Regions from separate parts of the Nocardioides sp. CPCC 205120 genome, predicted to be linked through region 2. Evidence: predicted binding sites of a transcription regulator. Region 2 holds the regulator's gene; the other holds the start of a gene.
The links. Region 2 encodes LexA, which represses DNA repair genes until DNA is damaged. Its sites were predicted from a motif close to TCGAACANNTGTTCGA; they were not measured.
Positions count from the first base shown of each region.

Region 1: recA (recombinase RecA) is a predicted target of LexA. The motif match lies at 1,596-1,611, and genes of this name have one in related genera.

Region 1 is NZ_JBMCYY010000002.1:364,914-372,916, forward strand. It holds gene ACOACO_RS12800 (regulatory protein RecX) at 1-403, opposite strand, end outside; gene recA (recombinase RecA) at 393-1,439, opposite strand; gene ACOACO_RS12810 (DUF3046 domain-containing protein) at 1,694-1,888, opposite strand; gene ACOACO_RS12815 (DinB family protein) at 1,885-2,514, opposite strand; gene ACOACO_RS12820 (GNAT family N-acetyltransferase) at 2,556-3,086, shown strand; gene ACOACO_RS12825 (ATP-dependent helicase) at 3,149-7,930, shown strand; gene ACOACO_RS12830 (DNA-formamidopyrimidine glycosylase family protein) at 7,917-8,003, shown strand, end outside.
Region 2 is NZ_JBMCYY010000001.1:14,060-22,062, reverse strand. It holds gene ACOACO_RS00100 (alkaline phosphatase D family protein) at 1-1,365, opposite strand, end outside; gene ACOACO_RS00095 (hypothetical protein) at 1,478-1,906, opposite strand; gene lexA (transcriptional repressor LexA) at 2,016-2,771, opposite strand; gene ACOACO_RS00085 (LysM peptidoglycan-binding domain-containing protein) at 3,120-3,500, shown strand; gene ACOACO_RS00080 (PKD domain-containing protein) at 3,828-4,400, opposite strand; gene ACOACO_RS00075 (DUF6318 family protein) at 4,697-5,263, opposite strand; gene ACOACO_RS00070 (hypothetical protein) at 5,374-5,706, opposite strand; gene nrdR (transcriptional regulator NrdR) at 6,066-6,605, shown strand; gene ACOACO_RS00060 (vitamin B12-dependent ribonucleotide reductase) at 6,812-8,003, shown strand, end outside.

The DNA.
Region 1 (8,003 bases), on a different contig from region 2:
GCGCCCGCGCGGTCGCCGTCTCGTCGTCGGGCTCGATCTCGTCGAGGGCCTCGCGGGCCACCTCGTCGTCGACCCCCTTGCGCCGCAGCTCCTGCGCAAGTGCCCGACGCGCCAGGCCCTTGGCCGAGCGCCGGCCGTCCACCCACGTGCGTGCGAAGGCGGCGTCGTCGACGAGGCCGACCTCCTCGAACCGGTCGAGCAGGCGGCTCGCCACGTCGGCCGGCACGTCGCGTGCGGCCAGCTTGTCGGCGAGCTCCTTTCGGCTGCGCGCCCGCCCCGTCAGCTGGTCGAGCAGGATCGTGCGGGCCACCTGCTCGACGTCGGCGTCGGGACCCTCCGCCACCGGGTCGGGCGGCGGAGGGGCGTCGAGCAGCGCGCGCAGCTCGGCGGGATCAGAAGTCATCGACGCCGATCGGCTCCGCCGGCTGGTCGACCTGCGGACCCACGCCCAGCTTCTCGAGGATCTTCTTCTCCAGCTCGTCGGCCAGGTCGGGGTTGTCGCGCAGGAAGTTGCGCGCGTTCTCCTTGCCCTGGCCCAGCTGGTCGCCGTCGTACGTGTACCAGGCGCCCGCCTTGCGGACGAGGCCCGACTCGACGCCGACGTCGATGAGGCCGCCCTCGCGGCTGATGCCCTTGCCGTACATGATGTCGAACTCCGCCTGCTTGAACGGCGGGGCGACCTTGTTCTTCACGACCTTCACGCGGGTGCGGTTGCCGACCGAGTCGGTGCCGTCCTTCAGCGTCTCGATGCGCCGCACGTCGAGGCGGACCGAGGAGTAGAACTTCAGCGCCCGGCCACCCGTGGTCGTCTCGGGCGAGCCGAACATGACGCCGATCTTCTCGCGCAGCTGGTTGATGAAGATCGCCGTGGTGCCGGCACCGTTGAGCGCACCGGTCATCTTGCGGAGCGCCTGGCTCATGAGGCGGGCCTGGAGACCGACGTGGCTGTCACCCATCTCGCCCTCGATCTCGGCGCGCGGCACGAGCGCCGCGACGGAGTCGATGACGATGAGCGAGAGCGCGCCGGAGCGCACCAGCATGTCGGCGATCTCGAGCGCCTGCTCACCCGAGTCGGGCTGCGAGACGAGGAGCGCGTCGGTGTCGACGCCCAGCGCCTTCGCGTAGTCGGGGTCGAGCGCGTGCTCCGCGTCGATGAACGCCACGATGCCGCCGGCGCGCTGGGCGCTGGCGACCGCGTGGAGGGCGACGGTCGTCTTTCCGGAGGACTCCGGGCCGTAGATCTCGACGACGCGGCCGCGCGGCAGGCCGCCGAGGCCGAGCGCCACGTCGAGGGCGATCGAGCCCGTCGGGATGACCTCCAGGGGAGCCCGGGTGTCGTCGCCCAGACGCATCACCGAGCCCTTGCCGAACTGCTTCTCGATGCTCGCGAGCGCCGTGTCGAGCGCCTTGCCGCGGTCTGCACCAGCCATGGTGTCCATCCCCTCCGAGCTCGTGGCCCGAGTCCAGCGGCAGCGTGCGCTGCCTGTGTCGTTCGCGTGAGCACGACGCTAGGACGAGCCACCGACAACGACGGTCAGCCGCCGGCGCCTGGGGACATCTCGACCCGATCTTGTGCCTGTGTGGGAAAAGCGTAGACGAACAGGTGTTCGATGTCAGGCAGGACCCGTGCGCGGCGTGTCGGCGCGTCCCGCCCCGGTCCCCGCCGGGGCGCCGCGCGGTCCCGGGCCCCTGCTCAACGCTCGGAGTCGGGCAGCTCCAGCGTGCGGTGGACCACCGCCCACACGTCCCGCGGGTCCTCCCCGGCGTCGAGCGCCTCGACCACCGTGCGGTTGCCCAGCGCGGGGTGCACCTGCGTCTGGGCCCACGACCGCGCGAGGCGCGGACCCACCGCGACCTCCAGGCGCGCCCAGAACTCGGTGAGCCTCACGCGCCCTCCCCCGGGGTCGCGGCGGCCGGCGGTCCCGCGGGGGTGCGCACCGTCGTACGGGCGGGGGCGGGGAGGGCGTCGCGCACCGGGGCGCCGACGTCGTGGAGGTGGTGGACGACGTCGTGCAGGTGGTACTGCCCCAGCGTCACCAGCGAGAAGGCGGAGCCGTTGCTGCGCAGCCCCGTGCGGGCGAGGTCGTCGGGCCCCACCCGGGCGTAGCGCCGGGCCACGCGCTCGGCCGCGTCGGCCAGCTCGTCGGCCACGACCGCCGGGTCCTGCTCGTGGTAGCGCCCCTCGACGGCCGCCGCGTCCTGGTCCCAGTTCGCGAACCGCGCCGGGCCCGGGTGCGTCTCGAGCACCAGCGCCAGGCGCTCGTCGAAGACGCGGTGCACGTCGCGGACGTGCGCGCCGTACTCCAGCGGGGACCACGTGCCTGGACGGGGTCGCTCGGCGGCGCCCGGGAGGGCCAGGACGCGGTGCCACGCCTCGGTCGTGACGGCCAGCAGCGGCGGCAGGTCCTCGACGTCGAGGGCTGCACTCGCCGTGCCGCACTCCGGGCACGGGCGGTCCAGGACCCACGTCCAGTCCTTGACGTCCGGGGCCGGGGCCTCCCACGAGCTGCTCACCCCCGCATCCTCTCAAGGCCGGCCTGCGCGACAATGGGCGGATGGCCGAGTACGCGACCCGCTCCGCGAACGAGCGCGACCTGCCCCGGATCGCCGCCATCTACAACCACGCCGTCGAGCACTCGCTCGCCACGTTCGACCTCGAGCCGCCCGACGCCGAGTACTGGCGCGCCCGCCTCGACGGCGAGCACCCCGGCGACCACCTGCTCGTCGCCGTCGACGAGCACGACCACGCGGTGGGCTACGCCTACTCCTGGTCCTTCCGTCCCCGCCCCGCCTACGCGCTGACGCGGGAGACGTCGATCTACCTCGACGGCTCGGTGCGCGGCCAGGGCGTCGGCCGGATGCTCTACCCGGCCCTGCTCCAGACCATGGCGATCTCCGGCGTGCACACCGCGATCGCCGCGGTCGCCCTGCCCAACCCCGCCAGCGAGCGGTTGCACGTCGCGTGCGGCTTCACCAAGGTCGGGGAGTTCAAGGAGGTCGGCAACAAGTTCGACCACTGGGTCGACATGGCGTTCTACCAGCGGATGCTCGTCAACATCCCGACGGGCGACGCGGTCCTCGACTGACCGGTAGTGTCCCCGGGCCGCGCGCCCGCCGGGTGTCGGTGGCGCCTGTCAGGATGTCGGGCATGGTCGGACCCACCTCGGCGCTGGAGCGCTTCAGCCCGGTGACGCAGGCGTGGTTCGCCGCCGCGTTCCCCGCGCCGACGCCCGCGCAGGAGGGCGCCTGGAACGCGATCGGCACGGGCCGCCACGCGCTCGTCGTCGCCCCGACCGGCTCCGGCAAGACGCTGTCGGCGTTCCTCTCGGCCATCGACCGGCTCTTCACCACCCCGCCACCGGAGGAGGCCGCACACCGCTGCCGGGTGCTCTACGTCTCCCCGCTCAAGGCGCTCGCCGTCGACGTCGAGCGCAACCTGCGCTCGCCCCTGGTGGGCATCCGGGCGACCGGCGAGCGCCTCGGCGTCGAGGTGCCACCGGTGCAGGTCGGGGTGCGCTCGGGCGACACGTCGGCGGCCGACCGCCGGCGCCTGGGCACCCGGCCGCCCGACATCCTCATCACGACGCCCGAGTCGCTGTTCCTCATGCTCACCTCGCAGGCCCGCGAGAGCCTGCGAGGCGTCGAGACCGTCATCGTCGACGAGGTGCACGCCGTCGCCGGAAGCAAGCGCGGGGCGCACCTGGCCGTCACCCTCGAGCGCCTCGACGCGCTCCTGCCCCAGCCCGCCCAGCGCATCGGGCTCTCCGCCACCGTCCGCCCGATCGAGGAGGTGGCGCGGTTCCTCGGCGGCGGTGCCCCCGTCGACGTCGTCGCGCCGCCCTCGGAGAAGGCGTGGGAGCTCGAGGTCGCCGTCCCGGTGGAGGACATGACCGCCCCGGGCGAGTACGACGAGACCGACCCCGACAGCGGCCGGGCGGCCTCGTCCATCTGGCCCCACGTGGAGAACCGCGTGCTCGACCTCGTCGAGGCCCACCGCTCCACCATCGTGTTCGCCAACTCCCGCCGGGTCGCCGAGCGCCTCACCGCCCGGCTCAACGAGCTCGCGGCCGAGCGGCACGAGGAGCGCGCGGCGGTCGAGGCGGGCGCCACCCCCCACGACGGGCACGACGACGAGCACGACGACCGGGTCGAGCACGACGACCGGGTCGACGCGCCGCCCGCACGCACCCGCTTCCCCGCCGAGGCCATCGCCCAGTCGGGCACCACGACCGGCGCGGCCCCGCTCGTGGCCCGCGCCCACCACGGCTCGGTCTCGAAGGAGCAGCGCGCGCTCATCGAGGACGACCTGAAGAGCGGGCGCCTGCCCGCGGTGGTGGCCACGAGCAGCCTCGAGCTGGGCATCGACATGGGCGCCGTCGACCTCGTCGTGCAGATCGGCTCGCCGCCCAGCGTCGCCAGCGCGCTGCAGCGCGTCGGGCGGGCCGGCCACCAGGTCGGCGAGGTCTCCCGCGGCGTGCTGTTCCCCCAGCACCGCGCCGACCTGGCCCCCACGGCCGTCGCCGTGGCCAGCATGCGCTCGGGGGCCATCGAGGCGCTGCGGGTCCCGGCGAACCCCCTCGACGTGCTGGCGCAGCAGGTGGTCGCCACCGTGGCGCTCGAGCCGGTCGACGTCGACGCGCTCTACGCGCTGGTGCGGCGGGCCGCGCCGTACGCGACCCTGCCGCGCAGCGCGTTCGACGCGACCCTCGACCTGCTGAGCGGGCGCTACCCCTCCGACGAGTTCGCCGAGCTGCGCCCCCGGGTCGTGTGGGACCGCGTGGCCGGCACGCTGACGGCCCGGCCCGGCGCGCAGCGGCTGGCCGTGACCAGCGGCGGCACCATCCCGGACCGCGGCCTGTTCGGCGTGTTCCTCGTGACCGGCGGCGCCGACGACAAGAGCGCCCGCGGCGGTCGGCGGGTGGGCGAGCTCGACGAGGAGATGGTCTACGAGTCGCGTGTCGGCGACGTCTTCGCGCTCGGGGCGACCAGCTGGCGCATCGAGGACATCACCCACGACCGCGTGCTCGTCACGCCCGCGCCGGGCGTGCCTGGCCGCCTGCCGTTCTGGAAGGGCGACTCCCCCGGTCGTCCGGCCGAGCTCGGTGCCGCGGTCGGCGCGCTGCACCGCGAGCTCGGGGCGCTGCCCCGCGCCGAGGCCGTGGCCCTCGTCCGCGAGCGCGGCCTCGACGCCAACGCCGCGCACAACCTGGTGGAGTACGTCGCGGAGCAGCGCGAGGCGACCAACGTGCTGCCCTCGGACCGCACGCTGCTGCTCGAGCGCTTCCGCGACGAGCTGGGCGACTGGCGGCTGGTGCTGCACTCGCCGTACGGCGTGCCCGTCCACGCGCCGTGGGCCCTGGCGGTCAACGCCCGCATCCGCGAGCGGACGGGTGTCGACGGGCAGGCGACGGCCTTCGACGACGGCATCGTCGTGCGCCTGCCCGACACCGGCGAGGACCCGCCGGGCGCCGAGGTGTTCGCGTTCGAGGCCGACGAGCTCACCGACCTGGTGACCACCGAGGTGGGCGGCTCCTCGCTCTTCGCGTCGCGGTTCCGCGAGGCGGCAGCCCGTGCGCTGCTGCTCCCCCGCCGCGACCCGGGCCGGCGCTCCCCCCTGTGGCAGCAGCGCCAGCGAGCCTCGCAGCTGCTGGAGGTCGCGTCGAAGTACCCGGCGTTCCCGGTCGTGCTCGAGACGGTCCGCGAGTGCCTCCAGGACGTCTACGACCTCCCCGGGCTGCTCGGCCTCCAGGCGCAGGTCGAGCGGCGCGAGGTGCAGCTCGTCGACGTCGAGACGCCGTCGCCGTCGCCGTTCGCCCGCACCCTGCTGTTCGGGTACGTCGCCCAGTTCCTCTACGAGGGCGACTCGCCGCTCGCGGAGCGGCGGGCCGCCGCTCTGTCCCTCGACCCCACGCTGCTGGCGGAGCTGCTGGGCCGCACCGAGCTGCGCGACCTGCTGGACCCCGAGGTGCTCGCCGAGGTCGAGGCCGAGCTGCAGCGCCTCGCGCCCGACCGGCGGGCGCGCGACGCCGAGGGCGTGGCCGACCTCCTGCGGCTCGTGGGCCCGCTGACGCCCGACGAGGTCGTCGCCCGCTCCACCGCCGACGCGGCGGAGACGGCCGCGTGGGTGGCCTCGCTCGTCGAGGCGCGCCGCGTCGTCACGGTCCGCGTCGCGGGCGAGGAGCGGCGCGCGGTCGTGGAGGACGTGGCGCGGCTGCGCGACGCCCTGGGCGTCCCCGTCCCGCCGGGGGTGCCGGAGGTGTTCGGCGAGCAGGTCGAGGACCCGCTCGGCGACCTCGTCGCCCGCTACGCGCGCAGCCACGGACCCTTCACCACCGCCGACGTGGCGGACCGGTTCGGTCTCGGGCCGGCCGTCGTCACCACCACCCTGGTGCGCCTGGGCGCGCAGGGCCGCGTCGTCGACGGCGAGTTCCGGCCCGGCGGCAGCGGCGGCGAGTGGTGCGACGCCGAGGTGCTGCGCCGCGTGCGCCGCCGATCCCTCGCCCGCCTGCGCCAGGAGGTCGAGCCCGTCGACCCCGGCGCGCTCGGGCGCTTCCTGCCCGCCTGGCAGCAGGTGGCCGAGGCGGAGCAGCCGCAGCCCGACGGCTCCCGGCCGATGCCGCGGCAGCCGTCGCGCCGGGGCGGGCTCCACGGCGTCGACGGGGTCCTCACCGCCGTCGACCAGCTCGCTGGGTGCGCCGTTCCCGCCTCGGCGTGGGAGACGCTCGTGCTGCCCGCCCGCGTGCGCGACTACGTGCCGGCGTACCTCGACGAGCTCACCGCGAGCGGCGAGGTGATCTGGGCCGGTCACGGCGCGCTCCCGGGCGCCGACGGGTGGGTCTCGCTGCACCTGGCCGACAGCGCCGAGCTGACGGTGCCGCTGCCCGCGCCGTACGACGCGTCCGAGCTGCACGACCGGGTGCTCGAGGCGCTGCAGCCCGGCGGGGCGTACTTCTTCCGGCAGCTCGGCCAGGCTGCGGGCACCCTCGACGACGGCGCGCTGGCGGCCGCGCTGTGGGACCTCGTCTGGGCGGGGCGGGTCACCAACGACACCTTCTCCCCCGTGCGCGACCGCGTCGGCGGCTCCGGCGCGCACCGCTCCCGACGACCGGCGCCGCGCGCCCGCGGCGTCGGGGTGCGCGGCCGGGGGCCGCTGGGCGGCGGCACCGCCCGCCCCCACCCCACGCCCCGATCCGGTGGCGTGCCCGTGGGCACGTCGGGGCGCTGGTCGCTCGTGCCGGAGGCGGACGACGACGCCACCCGGCGCGGCCACGCCGCCGCCGAGCTCCTGCTTGCCCGTCACGGGGTCGTGACCCGCGGCGCGGCGGTGAGCGAGCGGCTGCCGGGCGGGTTCGCCGCCGTCTACAAGGTGCTGTCGGCGTTCGAGGAGTCCGGCCGGTGCCGGCGGGGCTACTTCATCGGCAGCCTCGGCGCGGCGCAGTTCGGCACGACGGGCGCCGTGGACCGGTTGCGCACGTTCGCCGAGCCCGCCGGCGGGGTCGACGGGTCCTCCACGCCACCGGCCACCCACGTGCTGGCCGCGACGGACCCGGCGAACCCCTTCGGCGCCGCGCTGGCCTGGCCCGACCGCCCGGCGAGCGAGGCCGCGACCGACGGCGAGGGCCGCGCCAGCGGACACCGGCCCGGGCGCAAGGCCGGCGCGGTCGTCGTGCTCGTCGACGGCGAGCTGGTGCTGTACGTCGAGCGCGGCGGTCGCACCCTGCTGACGTTCACCGACGACCCCGGCACCCTCACCCGCGCCGCCCACGGCCTGGCCGGCACGGTGCGCCGCGGCGGCCTCGGGCGCCTGACCGTGGAGCAGGCCGACGGCAGCCAGCTGCTCGGTGCCCCGGACACGCCGCTGCGCCAGGCGCTCGCCGCCGCCGGGTTCACGACGACGCCGAAGGGGCTGCACCTCCGTGCCCGAGGGTGACACCGTCTACCGCGCCGCCCGGGGGCTCGACCGCGCCCTGGCCGGGCGGGTGCTCGACGTCGTCGACCTGCGG
Region 2 (8,003 bases):
GTGGATGTCGCCGGTGACGAAGACGGTGTCGCGGATGCCCTGGTCGCGGATGTGGGTGAAGAGCTCGCGCCGGTCGTCGGTGTAGCCGTCCCACTGGTCGACGTTGTAGGGCGCGCCGTCGCGCGGCAGCAGGCCGGTGACGTCGTTGACCGGGTCGATGAGGCCGGTCGGCAGCTGGGCGAAGGTGACGGGGGCGATCATCACGGGGTTGCCGACGAGCTTCCACTGGACCGCGCTGCTGGCCACCGCCCGCTTGAGCCAGTCGAGCTGCTCGCGGCCGGTGATGGTGCGGGCGGGGCTGCTCACGGCCGGGTCGACCACGGGGTAGGCGACCTGCTGGTCGCGGTAGGTGCGCAGGTCGAGCATGCTCAGCTCGGCGAGCGTGCCGAAGCGCAGGCTGCGGAACAGGCGGGTGCCGTCGCCCAGGGGGGCCGTCGAGCCGAGCCGCACGGGCATCCACTCGTCGTACGCGCGGTGGGCGCGGGAGCGGCGGGTGGCCCAGTCGCCCTCGCCGGGCTGGTGGTTCTCGGCGCCGTCGCGCCAGGCGTCGTTGGTCGACTCGTGGTCGTCCCAGGTGACGATGAAGGGGTACTTCGAGTGCAGCCACTGGAGGTCGGGGTCCTCCTTGTACTGCCCGTGGCGCTGGCGGTAGTCGGCCAACGACACCATCTCGCGGGCGGGGACGTGGCGGCGCACGTCGACGTCGTCCTGGCCCATGCCGTACTGCCCGGGGCCGTACTCGTAGAGGTAGTCGCCGAGGTGGAGGACCGCGTCGAGGTCGTTGCGGACCGCGAGGTGGCGGTAGGCGTGGAAGTAGCCCGCCTGCAGGTTGGCGCAGGACACGACGCCCATCCGCAGGCGCTCCGGCGAGCTGGTGTAGCCGGGCGCGGTCTTGGTGCGCCCGACGGGGCTGGCGACGCCGCGGTGGACGAAGCGGTAGTAGTACCACCGCCCGGGCTGCATGCCCCACGCGTCGACCTTGACCGTGTGGTCGGCGGCGGCGTCGGTGCGCACGGTGCCGCGGGTGACGAGGTGGCGGAAGCGGGTGTCGGTCGCGACCTGGTACTCCACCGTGACCGCCGGGCCGCGGCCCGACCCGGGTGTGGCGTCCGGGGTGGGGGTCACGCGGGTCCACAGGACGACGCGGTTGGCGAGGGGGTCGCCGGAGGCCACGCCGTGGCGGAAGTACGGCGACGCGCCGGCCAGCGCGGCGCGGGCCTCGTCGTCGTCGAAGGGGCTGGCGGCGAGGGCCGCGGCGCCGACGAGGGCGCCGCCGGCGAGCACGGTACGGCGGGGCACGGCCGGCAGGGCGAGCTGCTGCTCGACGCCTGCGCCGGTGCTGGTGGGGGATGAGGCCTCGGTCACACCTCATCGAACGACGGAAACCGGGGCAGGTCCCGCGAACGGGGATGTGAGCACCGTCCGGACGGCGGGAGTTCACCCGGTGGTCGAACGGCGGGCCGGCGGCCGGCGGGGCTCAGAAGAAGGAGAGCACGTAGCTGCCGAGCAGCGCGACGATCACGACGAGCGCGACGACGCGCGCCCAGGTGGGGATGGTGCTGGTGAAGTCGTCGGTCGCGGGCCGCGACGGCGGGACGTCGCGCAGCTCCGGCGGGTCGTCGATGTCGCCGTCGTACGTCGCGCGCCCGAGCCCGGAGGGGTGGTGGCGGCGCGCCTCGAGCTCGCCCGAGCAGCGGTCGAACCAGGCGTCGACGGCGCGTGCGTCGTACACCTGGGAGCGGTGGACGAGGGCGAACGGGCGGGTGTCGAGGGGGCCGGGGTGGAACCCGGTGCGGCGGCCGCGCTGCACGTCGTCGAGCAGGGTCGCGACGTGCCGGTCGACCGCGGCGATCTCGTAGCCGTCGGCAGCCTCCAGCACGGGGAAGCGGGGCGCGTCAGCCGACATGGCACCTCCTCGGAGCGGGTCCCCGCAAGGGTACGGCGCGCCCCGCCCGTCCGGGGCATCGACCGTGGGTGGAGCGGCCGGTGCCCGCGCGGGCGCGGGTGCGGGTGCCTCAGAGGCGGCGCAGGACCGCGGTGACCTTGCCGAGGATGGTGGCGTGCGTGCCGTCGATCGGCTCGTACGCCGGGTTGTGCGGCAGCAGCCAGACCTGGCCGTTCTTGCGCTGGAAGGTCTTCACGGTGGCCTCGCCGTCGATCATGGCGGCGACGATCTCGCCGTTCTCGGCGTTGGGCTGCTGGCGGACCACGACGTAGTCGCCGTCGCAGATCGCGGCGTCGACCATCGAGTCGCCCGAGACCTCGAGCAGGTAGAGGGTGCCGTCCCCGACGAGCTGCTGGGGGAGGGGGAAGACGTCCTCGACGCGCTGCTCGGCCAGGATCGGGCCGCCGGCCGCGATGCGTCCGACGACCGGCACGTACGTCGCGGCGGGCTGGGCGTCGCCGATGCCCGTCTCGTCGAGGACGGCGTCGAGGTCGGGGTCGGTGACGGACGAGACGGCGGCGCGCTCGGGGGAGCCGGGGGTGACGACCTGGATGGCGCGCGGCCGGTTCGGGTCGCGGCGCAGGTAGCCCTTCTCCTCCAACGCCTTGAGCTGGTGGGCGACCGAGGAGGAGCTGGTGAGACCGACCTGCTCGCCGATCTCGCGCATGCTCGGCGGGTAGCCCTGGTCGTCGAGCGCCTGGGTGATGACGGCCAGCACCTTCGCCTGGCGGGGGGTCAGGCGGGCCTGGCCGGCGGCGGGCTCGGGGAGGGCGGACAGGTCCTCGACCGTGGCGCCCGCCTCGTCGCTCTTGCTGCTGCTCGCCATCTCCGCCTTCTTCCCGCGCCGGGGCGCGCTCCGTCTGCCTGCTCCGTCTGCTTCTGCCGCTGCGTCGTGCGCCGGGCACGGCCCGGTCGACGCAGGTCACGCTAGTCGTTTGCGACCTCCGTCATCAAACATCTGTTCGAACCGGCGTGTCGGTCGGCGCGCGGGCGGCGCTCGAAGAAATGCTCGAGCGGGTGCTTGATCCGTTCGAACACCTGCTCTACTGTCGAGCACGTGTTCGATCGAACGGATGATCGACAGCGGGTCCGGAGCAGCACGCGGACCAAGACTGTCGGTGGCCGTCGGTAGACATCAGCTCGTCCGACCCGACTCCTTCCCCTGGAGGTCATCATGAGCAGCACGTACGCCGTTCCCACCGTCCGCACCCGTCGTCCGGCCGCGCCGCGATCCGTCGCCGCGCCGTCCGTTCGCCGCAGCACCGTGCGGCTCACCCACCGGGGTCGTGTGGTCGTCGTCGCGCTCGCCCTCCTGGTGATGCTCGCCCTCGGCGTCGTGCTGGGGTCCGTGTCGTCCGCGACGGACGAGCCGGGTCCGACGGGCACCTCCGAGACGATCCGCGTCGGCGTCGGGGACACCCTGTGGGCCATCGCGTCGGAGCGCGCCGCCGACGGTGAGAGCGTCCAGAGCGTCATCGACGAGATCCGCTCCCTCAACGCGTTGTCGAGCGGCTCGCTGCAGGCTGGTCAGCTGCTGGTGGTGCCCACCAGCTGACCCCGGCCGCCCCGCGCCCGGCACCCCGTCGGCGCGCGCTCGGGCGGCCACAGACCCCGACAGGTCGCTTCGACCCCGACCTGTCGGTCCACCGGGGAAGACCACGAGGGGCGGAGCTTCGGCTCCGCCCCTCGTGCCGTTGGTGGACGTGACCCGCCGGCCGTGCGACTGCGCCCGTCCGGTGGTCGAGGTGCTCGCGCTGGCGAGCCTCGAAACCACGCTCCGCGTGCCGAAGGGTGATGGCTGCGCCCGTCCGGTGGTTGAGGTGCTCGCGCCAGCGAGCCTCGAAACCGCGCCGCCGCGGTGGGGGTCTCGGGGGCGGGACGGTCAGTCGGTGAGGATCGGTGTGGCTTCGTCGACCTGGAGGGGCACGGGTGCGCTGGGCATGGTGACGGTGCCGGCGACGTCGAGCCAGGGTCCGCCGTTGACGCGGTAGCGGGCCGACCAGGTGGTGGTGACGGTGACCTGGTAACTGCCCGCCTGTTGGTAGCGGTGGGTGACCTCGAGGTCGGGGTACGGCGCGCCGGGGGTGCTGGTGGTGACGGTGGTGCCGTCGCCGTAGTTCCAGGTGTACGACGTCGGGGTGATGTCGAGCTCGACGGCCTGGCCGAGGAGCGTGACGGTGGTGGTGAAGGGTGCGGCCTCGGTGTAGAAGTTCGTGTCGAAGTTGACCAGGGTCAGGCCGTCGGGGGGTTGGATCGTCAGGACGGTCTCGGGCAGCGGCACGGATTGAAACGCCTGGAGGACCAGCGCGGGGGTGATGACGGGGGCCGCTGCAGCGGCCGCGGCCGGCTCGCACTCGGACTGGAAGTCGCCCCCGCCGGCGAGCACCTCGACGTAGCTGATGTCGCTCGTCTCGCCGCCGGAGCAGGCGACGGGGGCCTGGCAGTCGCCGAACAAGGTCCCGCTCCAGATGGAACCGCCCGTGCACTCGAGCGAACCCAGTCGATCCAAATACACCTGTCCGAGCTCTGCTGGCGATGGTCCTTGGGTCTGCGGCGCGGCTGCGCCTCCGCCACGACGATCTTCGGGGCTTCGACCTCCCCCGTCCTGCATGGTCGACCAGACGTCGAATGAGCCGTTGGCTGGGCTGGCGCCCGTGTCGGAGCCGGAATCGTCGTCTGAGACGGTGGCCCACAAGATCTGGATGGCGCCCATCGTGGCGACGGCCAACCGCACGTGTTGTCCAGTCTTGGTCATGCTTCTTCACCGTCGGACCAGATGAGTGCCCAGGGGGCCGGCCCGACCTTTCCGGTCAGGCCGAAGGCGAAGGTGCCGGAGCGGCCTTCCGTGGTGGATCGGCGGATGTCGTCGATGACTAGGACGTCAGCCACGACTACTACGTCGGTCGCCGCAGCATCGCCAGCGTCAGGCGGGACCGCTTCCAAATTCGACAACCGCCAAGCGCCGACAGGGCCTTGGCCGAACGTCTCGTCCAGGTAGTCCAGGGTGGCCATGCAGGTGCTGCAAGCCGCGGCCGTCTGGCGGGCCGGAGCCGTATCGCCGGTAGCGAAACCATAGTTGAGCAACTCCACCCAGTGCTCGACGAAGGCGATGGCGGCTGCGTCGTCGTCGCCGGTGGCTTCGTCGGGCAGGGGTGGGGGTGTGGGGGCGGTGGTGGTCGACTCGACCGGTGCGCTGGAGCTGCTGGTGCTGTCGCTGGGTTCGGCGTCGTCGTCGGTGTCGCCGGAGTCGCTGGTGCAGGCGGTGAGTGCCGTCGTACCGGCCAGGGTGCAGGCGAGCAGCCGTCGTCGCAGGCGCATGGATCCTCCCGAGGTGTCCGGCGCCCCGATCGCGCCGGCGTGCTCACGAATCTAACGAGACTCGCGGGGCTCGGCTACCCGTCGTACGGGCGCCTGTGGAGGACGGTCAGTCAGCGTGCGGCGCGCTTGCCGCCGCTGGGACGCGGGGGAGCGTCCGGGTCGGGGGGCGGGGGCGCGGCGCCGAGGATGCGCAGGGCGGTCGTGCCCAGCAGCAGCGCGATGAAGAGGCACGCGATGGCGCCCAGAGAGGCGAGCGCCACGAACCACCAGGCCGCGCTCTCGCCGGCGCGCGCCGTGGCCCCGAAGTCGATGGCGACCCAGACGAGGTAGCCCCACGCGACGACCGTGACGGTGATCCCGAGGGCCAGGGCGGCGAGCCGGGCGCGGGGGCGGGGCGCAGCGGTGGACTCGCGTCGCGACCCCGCCCTCCTGCCTCCTCGCACCGCTCCATCATGTCCCACCGTCCCCAATCCCGCGGGCGCACGGTGGGACCCGTCCCCAGGCTTCGCGAAGTGCCTCCGGGGAGGGTCTCGCGGGGTCCGCGACACGCCGCGCCGAACCGTCGGCGGGGCGCTGACCTGCGTGTTCGTGGACCGCTCCGGGCGGGTGTCGGGAGACACGCCGATCCGCTTGCACCTCTAGGGGACCGCGCGTACGGTTACCCCCACATCTAGTACTTACAGCCGTGTAGTTATCCACATCTAGTTCACAGGCCGGGGTCTGGATACCCACACGAAGTGCAGATCCATCCACAGGTAGACCCCGTTTCGTCCACACCCCCAGCGCCCGAGAGGAGTCCGTCGTGCACTGTCCGTTCTGCCGCAACAGCGACACGAAGGTCCTCGACTCGCGGGTCGCCGAGGACGGCGCCTCGATCCGTCGCCGGCGCGCGTGCCTCGGGTGCGAGCAGCGGTTCACGACGGTCGAGCAGATGCAGCTGACCGTGGTGAAGCGCTCGGGCGCGACCGAGCCGTTCAACCGCGAGAAGGCGATCGCCGGTGTGCGGAAGGCCTGCAAGGGCCGCCCGGTGAGCACCGACGCGCTCGCGTGCCTCGGCCAGCAGGTGGAGGACGCCCTGCGCGCCTCCGGCTCGGCCGAGTTCCCGGCCCACCAGGTCGGGCTCGCGATCCTCGGCCCGCTCCGCGAGCTGGACGAGGTGGCCTACCTCCGCTTCGCCAGCGTCTACCGCTCGTTCGAGTCCGCCGCCGACTTCGAGGCCGAGATCGCGCTGCTGCGTCTTGACCGGGAGGCCGCGGCGGTCGCCGCCGAGGGGAACGGCGCCGAGAGTGTCGGTGCCCGCGGCGAGCATCGTGAACGGGCCACGTCAGCCGCCTCCGGCTGACCACCAGACCGCCCGGCGCGTCGTGGGGAAGCGGCGTGCCGGGCGCACCACTCCTTCCTCCGTGGCAGCACCCAGCAGCACCCCAGCAGCACCGAACAACCGGAACACCCGTCGTCGCGGCCTTGTTGTGCAGAAGGCCCCTCCGGCCCGCGATGACGACCTGAAACGACTTACGACGCAGCGACCGAGAGTGACGAGGAGATTCCATGACGGAGACGGTGAGCGGCCCCGGAGCAACGGGCGCCGCAGGTCGGGCGAACGGCACGACGGGCCTCACCATCGACCGGGTGTTCAGCAGTGGTGTGCACCCGTACGACGAGATCACCTGGGAGCGTCGGGACGTCGTCCAGACGAACTGGAAGACCGGTGAGACCGTCTTCGAGCAGCGCGGCGTCGAGTTCCCCGACTTCTGGTCGGTCAACGCCTCGACCATCGTCACGTCGAAGTACTTCCGCGGCGCCGTCGGCACCGACGCCCGCGAGTGGAGCCTCAAGCAGCTCGTTGACCGCGTCGTGAAGACGTACGTCAAGGCCGGCGTCGAGAACGGCTACTTCGCGTCCGAGGCGGACGCCGAGGTCTTCGAGCACGAGCTCACCTGGCTGCTGGTGCACCAGTACTTCTCGTTCAACTCGCCCGTGTGGTTCAACGTGGGCACCCCGTCGCCGCAGCAGGTCTCGGCCTGCTTCATCCTCTCGGTCGACGACTCGATGGACTCGATCCTCAACTGGTACAAGGAGGAGGGGTTCATCTTCAAGGGCGGCTCCGGCGCCGGCCTCAACCTCTCCCGCATCCGCTCCAGCAAGGAGCTGCTGTCCAGCGGCGGCACCGCGAGCGGCCCGGTCTCCTTCATGCGCGGCGCCGACGCGTCCGCGGGCACCATCAAGTCGGGCGGCGCCACGCGTCGTGCGGCCAAGATGGTCGTCCTCGACGTCGACCACCCGGACATCGAGGAGTTCGTGGCGACCAAGGCGCGCGAGGAGGACAAGATCCGCGCGCTGCGCGACGCCGGGTTCGACATGGACCTCGGCGGCAACGACATCACCTCGGTGCAGTACCAGAACGCCAACAACTCGGTCCGCGTCAGCGACGAGTTCATGCGCGCCGTCGAGGACGGCACCGAGTTCGGCCTCCGCGCCCGCCAGACCGGCGAGGTCATCGAGACCGTCGACGCCCGCGACCTGTTCCGCAAGATCGCGAAGGCCGCGTGGGAGTGCGCCGACCCGGGCCTGCAGTACGACGACACGATCAACGACTGGCACACCAACCCCGAGACGGGCCGCATCACCGCGTCCAACCCGTGCTCGGAGTACATGTCGCTCGACAACTCGTCCTGCAACCTGGCGTCGCTCAACCTGCTGAAGTTCCTGCGCGACGACGACACCTTCGACGGCGAGCTGT